DNA from 3 places in the Blautia sp. AF19-1 genome. Region 3 is predicted to be linked to each of the others. Evidence: predicted binding sites of a transcription regulator. Region 3 holds the regulator's gene; each other region holds the start of a gene.
What was found. Region 3 encodes HrcA, which represses chaperone genes, less so after heat shock. Its sites were predicted from a motif close to TGTTAGCACTCNNNNNNNNNGAGTGCTAACA; they were not measured.
Positions count from the first base shown of each region.

Region 1: the regulator HrcA is predicted to act here: its motif matches at 1,697-1,727, upstream of clpB (ATP-dependent chaperone ClpB).
Region 2: the regulator HrcA is predicted to act here: its motif matches at 1,894-1,924, upstream of groES (co-chaperone GroES).

Region 1 is NZ_QUGQ01000008.1:5,816-9,074, reverse strand. It holds gene DWX26_RS06825 (CobW family GTP-binding protein) at 1-391, shown strand, start outside; gene DWX26_RS06820 (hypothetical protein) at 564-1,646, shown strand; gene clpB (ATP-dependent chaperone ClpB) at 1,837-3,259, shown strand, end outside.
Region 2 is NZ_QUGQ01000003.1:157,770-161,028, forward strand. It holds gene groL (chaperonin GroEL) at 1-1,535, opposite strand, end outside; gene groES (co-chaperone GroES) at 1,572-1,856, opposite strand; gene codY (GTP-sensing pleiotropic transcriptional regulator CodY) at 2,203-3,024, opposite strand.
Region 3 is NZ_QUGQ01000020.1:66,850-70,108, reverse strand. It holds gene DWX26_RS13165 (hypothetical protein) at 1-308, shown strand, start outside; gene DWX26_RS13160 (helix-turn-helix domain-containing protein) at 386-604, opposite strand; gene hrcA (heat-inducible transcriptional repressor HrcA) at 889-1,947, shown strand; gene grpE (nucleotide exchange factor GrpE) at 1,997-2,608, shown strand; gene dnaK (molecular chaperone DnaK) at 2,675-3,259, shown strand, end outside.

The DNA.
Region 1 (3,259 bases), on a different contig from region 3:
GATGACACGGGAAGATTACCAGAGCCTGCTGCTGGGCGGCCGATATGAGAAAGAAGTACAGGATACGCAGAGCGGCGAAAAGATGCCGGAGACCTTCTCCTTCGAAAATATCCGAATGGAGGCACCGGAAACCCTGTGGTGTTTTCTGGAACAGATCATTCGCGGAGCGTTTGGAAATATCATCCGTGCAAAAGGACAGTTCGCAGCCGGAGACCAGTTTCTCCAATTTGATGTCGCCGATCACCGCTACAGCATCACCGGCACAGAACAGAAAAACGCCGGCCAGGCTGTGTTTATCGGAAACGATATGAACGAAAATGCGATCCGGCAGTATTTTAAGAAATGCGCCGGAAACCAGAAAATGAAATATGCTGCCCGTCATGTATCATAAAGTAAATAGGAAAAAGAGATTGCGGAGTCCTGCCAAAACAGGGTTTCGCAATTTTGGTTTTTACAGAAAGATTCAACTGAAAAACGAAGGATAGGCAAAAACGAAAAATTACGCTAAAATAAACATACAAGTATTTCAAATAAAACAAAAGAAAAATCAGGGGGGATCTGATATGGAGGAACAGAAAAGAAGACGGGAAAGAAAATCAGCGGCATACTGGTTGAGCAAAAGCTCGATTTTATATCCGATCTGTATCTTGTATGTGATGTATGTGAAACAGGTTGAGGTATATATTACAGAATGTTCCGTCCATATTTCGTCGGGGACAATGCTTTTTGCCTATGCGCTGTGCCTGATTTTGTGGCTGGCCTCACCCATTCGAAGCTACTGCGCAGATGGAACTGCAAATGAAGTTTTATTCTATACATTTCCGCCGAGCATACTGATGCTGTTTTTATTTGCCCAATATTCACTGAAAATTGTGTTGTTTCTTGCAGTGCTGGATGGGATATTTCTTGTTACGGTTTTAAGAGATTTACATAGAAAAAAACGAAAATATTCTCCGAAAAAATTCTGGAGATTAAAAAGAAGTGACTTAAACGCATTTCTGTTTGTTTCAGTATGCGTGAGTATGGTACCGACTTGTATGATGATATATTGGAAGCTTGAGTCTCCGTCCGGAGTGGCAGAACTTTACGAACGAAAAAAGGACTATAATCTCGTCCAGAATCAGGAGAACATTTTTCAGGAAAATAAAGAATTTCTGCTGAGCTTAAAGGAGAGCGAATGGAGGCAAAAAACACTGGAAGAAAGAACAATTGCAGCGCAGAAGATGGTACGGCTTGAAACAGAACGACTTGGAATTCCCGAAATTCCGCTGTATGTGAAAGAGACAGGATCATCGAATTGCGTTGCATTATATAATAATGAAGAGAACGAAATATGGTATGCTCCAGAGCATTTAACATCTCAGACAGCAGAAGAATTTTTTACGGGAATTTGCGAAGAATGTTATCATGGAATGGAGTATTATCTGCTGGAGCGAATGGACTGGAATTCGGAAATGGCGAATACTGCTTATTTTGAAGAAATGAGGAAGTGGAAACTAAATGATAATCGCTACATATCTGGACGCGACGAGGGCGATTCGTTTGAAGCATATCAATCACAGCCGCTGGAAGCATCTGCCAAAAAGTATGCCAGTTCCGAAACAGAGGCACTGATTCATTTTATTGCTGTGTACGGCGATGAATAAAAATCTTTTAGGGGGGGAGGGAGAAAAGGAGCGTCGGGAAAAATAAAAAAAATTAGCACTCACCTCTTGACAGTGCTAATAACTAGTGTTATAGTACGACTAGAACAAAGAAAGAAAAGAAAATTCACATCAACGCTCTTTTTGTTCGGAGCGAATGTTAGCACCCAAATAGATAAGGAGGAAGCCGATTATGAATATCAGTAAATTCACACAAAAATCGCTGCAGGCTGTACAGGACCTGGAAAAGACCGCATACGATTTCGGCAACCAGGAAATAGAGCAGGAGCATCTGTTGTATAACCTCCTGCATCAGGACGACAGCCTGATTCTGAAAATGATCGAAAAGATGGAAATCAACAAAGATCATTTTCTGAACCGTGTCGAGACGGCGCTGAACGACCGCGTCAAAGTATCCGGCGGTCAGCCGTATATCGGTCAGTATCTGAATAAAGCATTGATAAATGCTGAGGATGAGGCGAAAGCCATGGGAGACGAGTATGTTTCCGTAGAACACCTCTTCCTGGCAATGCTGAAAAACCCAAGCCCGTCCATGAAAAAACTGTTTCAGGAGTACGGCATCACAAGAGAACGTTTCCTGCAGGCATTAAGCACCGTGCGCGGAAACCAGAGAGTTACCACCGACAACCCGGAGGCAACATACGACACCCTGGAAAAATATGGACAGGATATCGTAGAAAAAGCCAGAAACCAGAAAATGGACCCGGTTATCGGCCGTGATACCGAAATTCGGAACGTTGTCCGTATCCTGTCCCGTAAGACAAAAAACAATCCGGTTCTGATCGGTGAGCCTGGTGTTGGTAAAACCGCAGTCGTAGAAGGCCTGGCCCAGCGAATCGCCAACGGCGATGTACCGGAGAGCCTGAAAGATAAAACCATTTTCTCCCTCGATATGGGAGCCCTGGTAGCCGGAGCAAAATACCGCGGCGAATTCGAGGAGCGTCTGAAAGCCGTTCTGGAGGAAGTCAGAAAGAGCGACGGAAAAATCATTCTGTTTATCGATGAGCTGCACCTGATCGTCGGCGCCGGAAAGACCGACGGCGCGATGGATGCCGGAAACATGCTGAAACCTATGCTGGCACGAGGCGAACTGCACTGCATCGGTGCCACAACGCTGGATGAGTACCGCCAGTACATCGAAAAAGATGCCGCCCTGGAGCGCCGTTTCCAGCCGGTTCAGGTTGATGAGCCGACCGTAGAGGATACGATTTCCATCCTGCGTGGCTTAAAAGAGCGCTACGAAGTTTACCACGGCGTAAAAATCACCGACGGTGCCCTCGTTGCAGCCGCAACCCTTTCGAACCGTTACATCAGCGACCGTTTCCTGCCGGATAAAGCAATCGACCTGGTCGACGAGGCATGCGCTCTGATCAAGACAGAACTGGATTCCATGCCGGCCGAGCTGGATGAGCAGCGCCGTAAGATTCTGCAGATGCAGATCGAGGAAGCCGCACTGAAAAAAGAGACCGACAATCTGAGCCGCGAGCGTCTGGAAACACTGCAGAAAGAGCTGGCTGAGTTAAAGGATACCTTCAATTCTGCAAAGGCACAGTGGGAAAATGAAAAGAGTTCCGTTGAGAAACTGTCCAAACTGC
Region 2 (3,259 bases), on a different contig from region 3:
GTTGCGGAAACGCTGGTAGCGTTCTGCAGTGCGCTTCTGGTAACCTTAACCGGATCAAGGATACCAGCCTGGATCATGTCTACATACTCTTCGTTGTATGCATCAAATCCAACACCTACTTTGGACTCTTTTACTTTGTTGATCACAACAGCGCCTTCCAGACCTGCGTTTGTTACGATGTGGAACAGAGGAGCCTCGAGTGCTTTCTGTACGATTCTTGCACCGATCTTCTCGTCGCCGTCCAGGCTGTCAATCAGCTCTGTAAGCTGTGTTGTTACATGGATGTATGCAGAACCGCCGCCTGCGATGATACCCTCTTCTACGGCTGCTCTCGTTGCATTTAAAGCATCCTCCATACGGAGTTTTTCTTCTTTCATCTCGGTCTCGGTTGCTGCACCTACACGGATAACAGCTACGCCGCCTGCCATTTTTGCCAGTCTCTCCTGCAGTTTCTCTTTATCGAACTCAGAAGTGGTCTCCTCGATCTGGGATCTGATCTGGCCGATTCTTGCTGCGATGGCATCTTTTGCGCCGGCACCGTCAACGATAACGGTGTTCTCTTTCTGAACTTTAACAGATTTTGCACGTCCGAGCATTTCCAGAGTAGCGTCTTTTAATTCCAGACCAACTTCCTCGGAGATCACCTGGCCGCCGGTCAGGATTGCGATATCCTCGAGCATTGCTTTTCTTCTGTCGCCGTATCCCGGTGCTTTGACAGCTACTACGTTGAAGGTTCCGCGCAGTTTGTTGATCACGAGTGTCTGGAGAGCCTCGCCCTCTACGTCCTCAGCGATGATCAGCAGTCTTGCGCCGCTCTGTACGATCTGCTCCAGCAGCGGAAGAACTTCCTGAATGTTGGACAGTTTCTTATCGGTAATCAGGATATATGGATTGTCGAGAACGGCTTCCATTTTCTCCATATCGGTGCACATATAAGCGGAGATATATCCACGGTCGAACTGCATACCTTCTACCAGCTCCAGCTCGTTCTGCATGGTCTTGGACTCCTCGATGGTGATAACGCCGTCTTTGGAAACTTTTTCCATAGCGTCAGCTACCATCTGGCCTACTTCTTCGCTTCCGGAAGAAACAGCTGCAACTTTTGCAATCTGCTCTTTGCCTGCTACCGGCTGGCTCATCTCTGCAAGGATCTGAACAGCTTTATCGGTTGCTTTCTTCATTCCCTTACGAAGAACGATCGGGTTCGCACCTGCTGCCAGGTTTTTCATTCCTTCGTTTACCATAGCCTGTGCCAGAACGGTTGCGGTTGTGGTGCCATCACCTGCTACGTCGTTGGTCTTTGCAGCAACTTCTTTGATGAGCTGTGCGCCCATGTTTTCAAAGCCGTCTGCCAGCTCGATCTCTTTTGCAATCGTAACACCATCGTTTGTGATGAGCGGAGCGCCGTACTGTTTGTCCAGAACAACGTTTCTTCCTTTCGGTCCAAGGGTTACACGTACGGTATCTGCAAGCTGGTTTACACCATTCTGAAGAGCGTTTCTTGCCTCTGCTCCATATTTAATCTCTTTTGCCATGATTGTCATGCCTCCTGATTTTTACTTGATTATTCTTTATTTTACAACTGCCAGAATGTCATCCTGTTTTACGATGATGTACTCTTCGTCTTCCAGTTTGACGTTGGTTCCTGCATATTTGGAATAGATTACCTGATCTCCGACTGCAACTTCCATTTTTACTTCTTTGCCGTCTTCTACTTTTCCAGGTCCTACTGCGATAACCTCAGCCTGCTGCGGTTTCTCCTGTGCCTGTCCCGGAAGTACGATACCGGATTTTGTGGTTTCCTCTGCTTTTAACTCTTTTAATACAACTCTGTCACCTAAAGGTACTAACTTCATTTATGTTTCCTCCTTCAAGATTTCATTCAGTTTTATTTATTAGCACTCAGTTCATTCGAGTGCTACTTGATGGTTCTTACTATAGTGTTTTCCACCTCATTTCGCAAATGCATAAATTTTGTAATTCTCTTTTTTTCTCTCGTGATAGCTCTTAATTTCTCTTATTTCCTCGTTTTTTCTTATTTTGGCAATTTTTTCATATTTTATACTCTCTTTAGAATCTAATTATAGTTTATTCCTAAAAACGGGAATGATACCATTTTTTCCGCTCCCCGAATGCTTTTTTGCACAAAAAGAAACGGCGCCATTCTTAAACGGCTCCGATTCTTTTCTACATTCCACTTTTTTATTTTTTCGCCTCGTCCGGATGGGCATCGCCCTTTCCTTTCAGGTTCTTTCTTGCTTTGATCTCGTCGAGTTCATCAAAGATATAATCATTTAATACCTTGATATACGTTCCCTTCATACCGCTGGAACGGGACTCGATGACGCCTGCGCTCTCGAATTTGCGGAGGGCATTTACGATGACGGATCTTGTGATGCCGACGCGGTCTGCAATTTTGCTTGCAACCAGAATGCCCTCATCCCCGTTCAGTTCATCAAAGATATGGATGATGGCTTCCAGTTCGGAGAAGGACAGCGTGTTGAATGCGGATTTAACCACCTGAACCTTACGGTTTTCCTCCACATTTTCCTCGTTGACGGAACGCATCATTTCCAGTCCGACAACGGTTGTGCCGTACTCACTGACGATGATATCGTCGATATCGTACTGCGGGGTGCAGCGGTACATAAATACGGTACCAAGGCGTTCTCCGGCGATCTCGATCGGGCAGATAATTGCGGTGTAGCGCTCTACACCAGGCCGCTCAAAGCCGAGGGTCTGTAAATTGACGTTCTCTTTTGTGGAGAGTACGCCGAGGAGACGCTCGTTTAATGCGGCATCGACATAACCGCCCACCTTATCCTCGATCAGCTCTGTAATTTCTTCCACGCCCGGGCAAAGGCTGATGCCCAGCACTTTTCCTTTTTTACTGATCACCAGGATATTGGAACTTAACGTTTCCATCAGGACTTCACAGATATCGTTGAACACGACCTTCGTGGAGTGATTGTTATGAAGCAGTTTGTTGATTTTTCTGGTTTTATCCAGCAGTTGTACGCTCATGTTCTTCTCCTTTCTTTATTTTCTGCATTTTTTTGGCGTATCCGCCGAAAAAAATGCACACTGATGCCTTTTTCAGACAACCCTTAAAACTAAGCTCATTCTATCATGTAGTTTTCCGGAAATCAATATATTTTTCAGAAAACTATAAATTTTATAAAAATTCATGCTAAATTTTTTCGGATCTTCCTGTTTTTCCGCCGCGATAAGCAAAAAAACGGCCTGCACCAGTTTTTCA
Region 3 (3,259 bases):
TGGAGACGCCGGAAGCGTTTGAAAAAATGATCAGCCGGGAGGAAGAATGCGAAGCGCAGGGGCAGGAGAGCCGTCTGAGGGATGTGCTGAAGAAAGAATGGCCGGTGGACGAAAAGGGAGAGCGCATCTATCAGATCACTAATATATATGAAGAAAAAGCAGAAGAACTCCTCATTGTAGAACTGTATACCGGCATCCACCTGGAAAACGGAGTCCCGTGCGGGCATTTTACGCTGTATCTCTGCGGGGAGCCGGACGGATGGAAACTCAGCGAAACGCGGATGATGGAATATCTGCAGAATCTGTAAACGAAAAAGCAAAACAGGGAGGACAGGGAAAAGAAAAACTGTCCTCCTGCTTTTGCTGCGGCGGAGACACCGGAAAGTCAGGATCCATACGGCCGCTTCTCATCGCTGATGCCGACCAGATAATCCAGACTGACCTGATACAGCTCCGCCAGACGGATGGCAATGGAGATCGGCAGTTGCCGGACGCCTTTTTCATATCGGGTATACACATCGCGGTTGCAGCCGAGATAGTCGGCAACCTGGCGGATCGTCAGATCGTGGTCCGTGCGCAGATCCTCCAGTCTCTGATATTTCATGATTCATCACCTCTGAGAAAATGCTACTAAATGGTCGTATTAAAATGGCAGAATCCTACCATACGGCTATAGCGCCTTTGAAACAGTAGAATGCAATAAAAAAGAAAAGTCAGATTCCTTTTCAGAAAGAAAACGGTTTATACTTTTTTCACAATTTCTTCATAGAAAAACCGGGAAAAGGTGTTGACAAACAAAAGGCAGAGTGCTATCTTAAGAGCATAGATGTTAGCACTCCACTGAAACGAGTGCTAACAGGACTATACAACAGGAAGGAGCTTATCTTAGTGGATACAGAATTGGATGAAAGAAAAAGAAAAATATTAAAAGCGATCATCCAGACGTATCTGGAAACGGGCGAGCCGGTCGGCTCAAGAACGATTTCCAAATACACGGATTTGAATTTAAGCTCCGCCACAATCCGGAATGAAATGTCCGATCTGGAAGAGATGGGTTACATCTTACAGCCCCACACTTCCGCAGGACGCATTCCTTCCGATAAAGGCTACCGCCTCTATGTAGATGAGCTGATGCGGGAAAAAGAACAGGAAGTTGCAGACATCAAAAACATGGTCATTGAAAAAACAGACCGAATGGAAAAAGTTCTGCAGCAGGTTGTCAAAGTCCTCGCTTCATCTACCAACTATGCAACGTTGATTACAGGACCGGAATATCACAGAAATAAAGTGAAATTCATCCAGCTCTCAAAAGTCAATGAAGAGCAGCTCCTGGCCGTCATCGTCGTAGAAGGCAACCTGGTGAAAAACCAGATGATTGACCTCGACGAGACCATCAACGATGAACAGATATTAAAGCTGAACCTGCTTCTGAACACACAGCTCAATGGCCTGACCATTGAAGAAATCAATCTTGGCATGATCAAGAAGATGAAAGAGCAGGCAGGCATCCACTCCGGCATCATCAGCAAAGTGGTCGATACCGTAGCGGAAGCCATCGCAGTCAGCGAAGAAGATGTGCCGGTGTACACCAGCGGCGCAACCAACATTTTCAAGTACCCTGAGCTTTCCGACAGCAGCAAAGCCAGCCAGCTGATCTCCACATTCGAGGAACGGCAGAAACTGGTCGATATGATCAAAGGAGCTGCCGAGGAGCAGGACGGAGAGGAAAATACCGGTATTCAGGTATACATCGGAAATGAATCTTCGATGGAACCCTTACGGGACTGCAGCGTGGTCACCACCACATACGATATGGGAAACGGTATGCGCGGAACAATCGGTATCGTGGGACCAAAGCGGATGGATTACGAAAATGTGGTAGATAACCTGAAAACATTAAAAGTTCAACTGGACGCCGTCTTCAAAAAGCCGGACACAGGTGAGTAGAAAGGTGGAATGATCAGTGAGCGAAGAAAATAGAAAGAAAGAGGAAACCATGGAAGAACCTACACGCGAGATGGAAAAAGAAACCGGAGCAGAGACCGATCTGCCGGAAACCGAACCGGCTGCGGAGCAGGAAGAAGCAAAGAAAGCAGCAGAGGCAAAAGAAGCGGAAGCTGCAGAAGAAACTGCTGAGGATGGCAAAGAACGAAAGTTCTTCAAAAAGAAAAAAGATAAAAAAGATGAGAAAATCGAAGAGCTGACTGACCGCCTGACCCGTCAGATGGCAGAGTTCGATAACTTCCGCAAACGCACCGAAAAAGAAAAAGCAAATATGTATGCCATTGGAGCAAAAGACATCATCGAGAAGATTCTTCCGGTTGTTGACAGCTTCGAGCGCGGACTTGCAACGGTGGAAAACCCGGAGGAAGATCCGTTCGCAGACGGCATGAATAAAGTATACAAACAGTTTACCACAGCACTCGATGAACTCGGTGTAACCGTGATCGAGGCCGTTGGAAAGGAATTCGATCCGAACCTGCACAACGCAGTGATGCATGTGGAGGATGAGGAAGCCGGCGAGAACATCGTCGTAGAAGAGTTCCTGAAGGGCTACATGTACAAAGGTTCCGTAGTCCGTCACAGTATGGTCAAGGTGGCTAATTAAGCCTTGAAGATAAATAAATAGAAATTAAACCATTTTTTAGCATAATTCATTGAGGAGGAAACAACAATGGGCAAAATTATTGGTATTGACTTAGGAACAACAAACAGCTGTGTAGCCGTTATGGAAGGTGGAAAACCAACCGTTATCGCAAACGCAGAGGGTGAAAGAACAACTCCATCTATCGTAGCATTCACAAAAACAGGTGACCGTCTGGTCGGCGAGCCGGCAAAACGTCAGGCTGTAACAAACGCAGACAGAACCATCCGTTCTATCAAACGTGAGATGGGTACTGACTATAAAGTAGACATCGAAGGAAAGAAATACTCTCCGCAGGAGATCTCCGCTATGATTCTTCAGAAACTGAAAGGTGATGCAGAGAACTACCTTGGTGAGAAAGTAACAGAAGCAGTTATCACAGTTCCGGCTTACTTCAATGACGCACAGCGTCAGGCAACCAAAGATGCCGGTAAAATCGCAGGTCTTGATGTAAAACGTATCATCAACGAGCCTACCGCAGCAGCTCTGGCATACGGACTGGACAACGAAAATGAGCAGAAGATCATGGTATACGACCTTGGCGGTGGTACTTTCGATGTTTCCATCATCGAGATCGGTGACGGCGTTATCGAAGTTCTTTCCACAGCAGGAAAC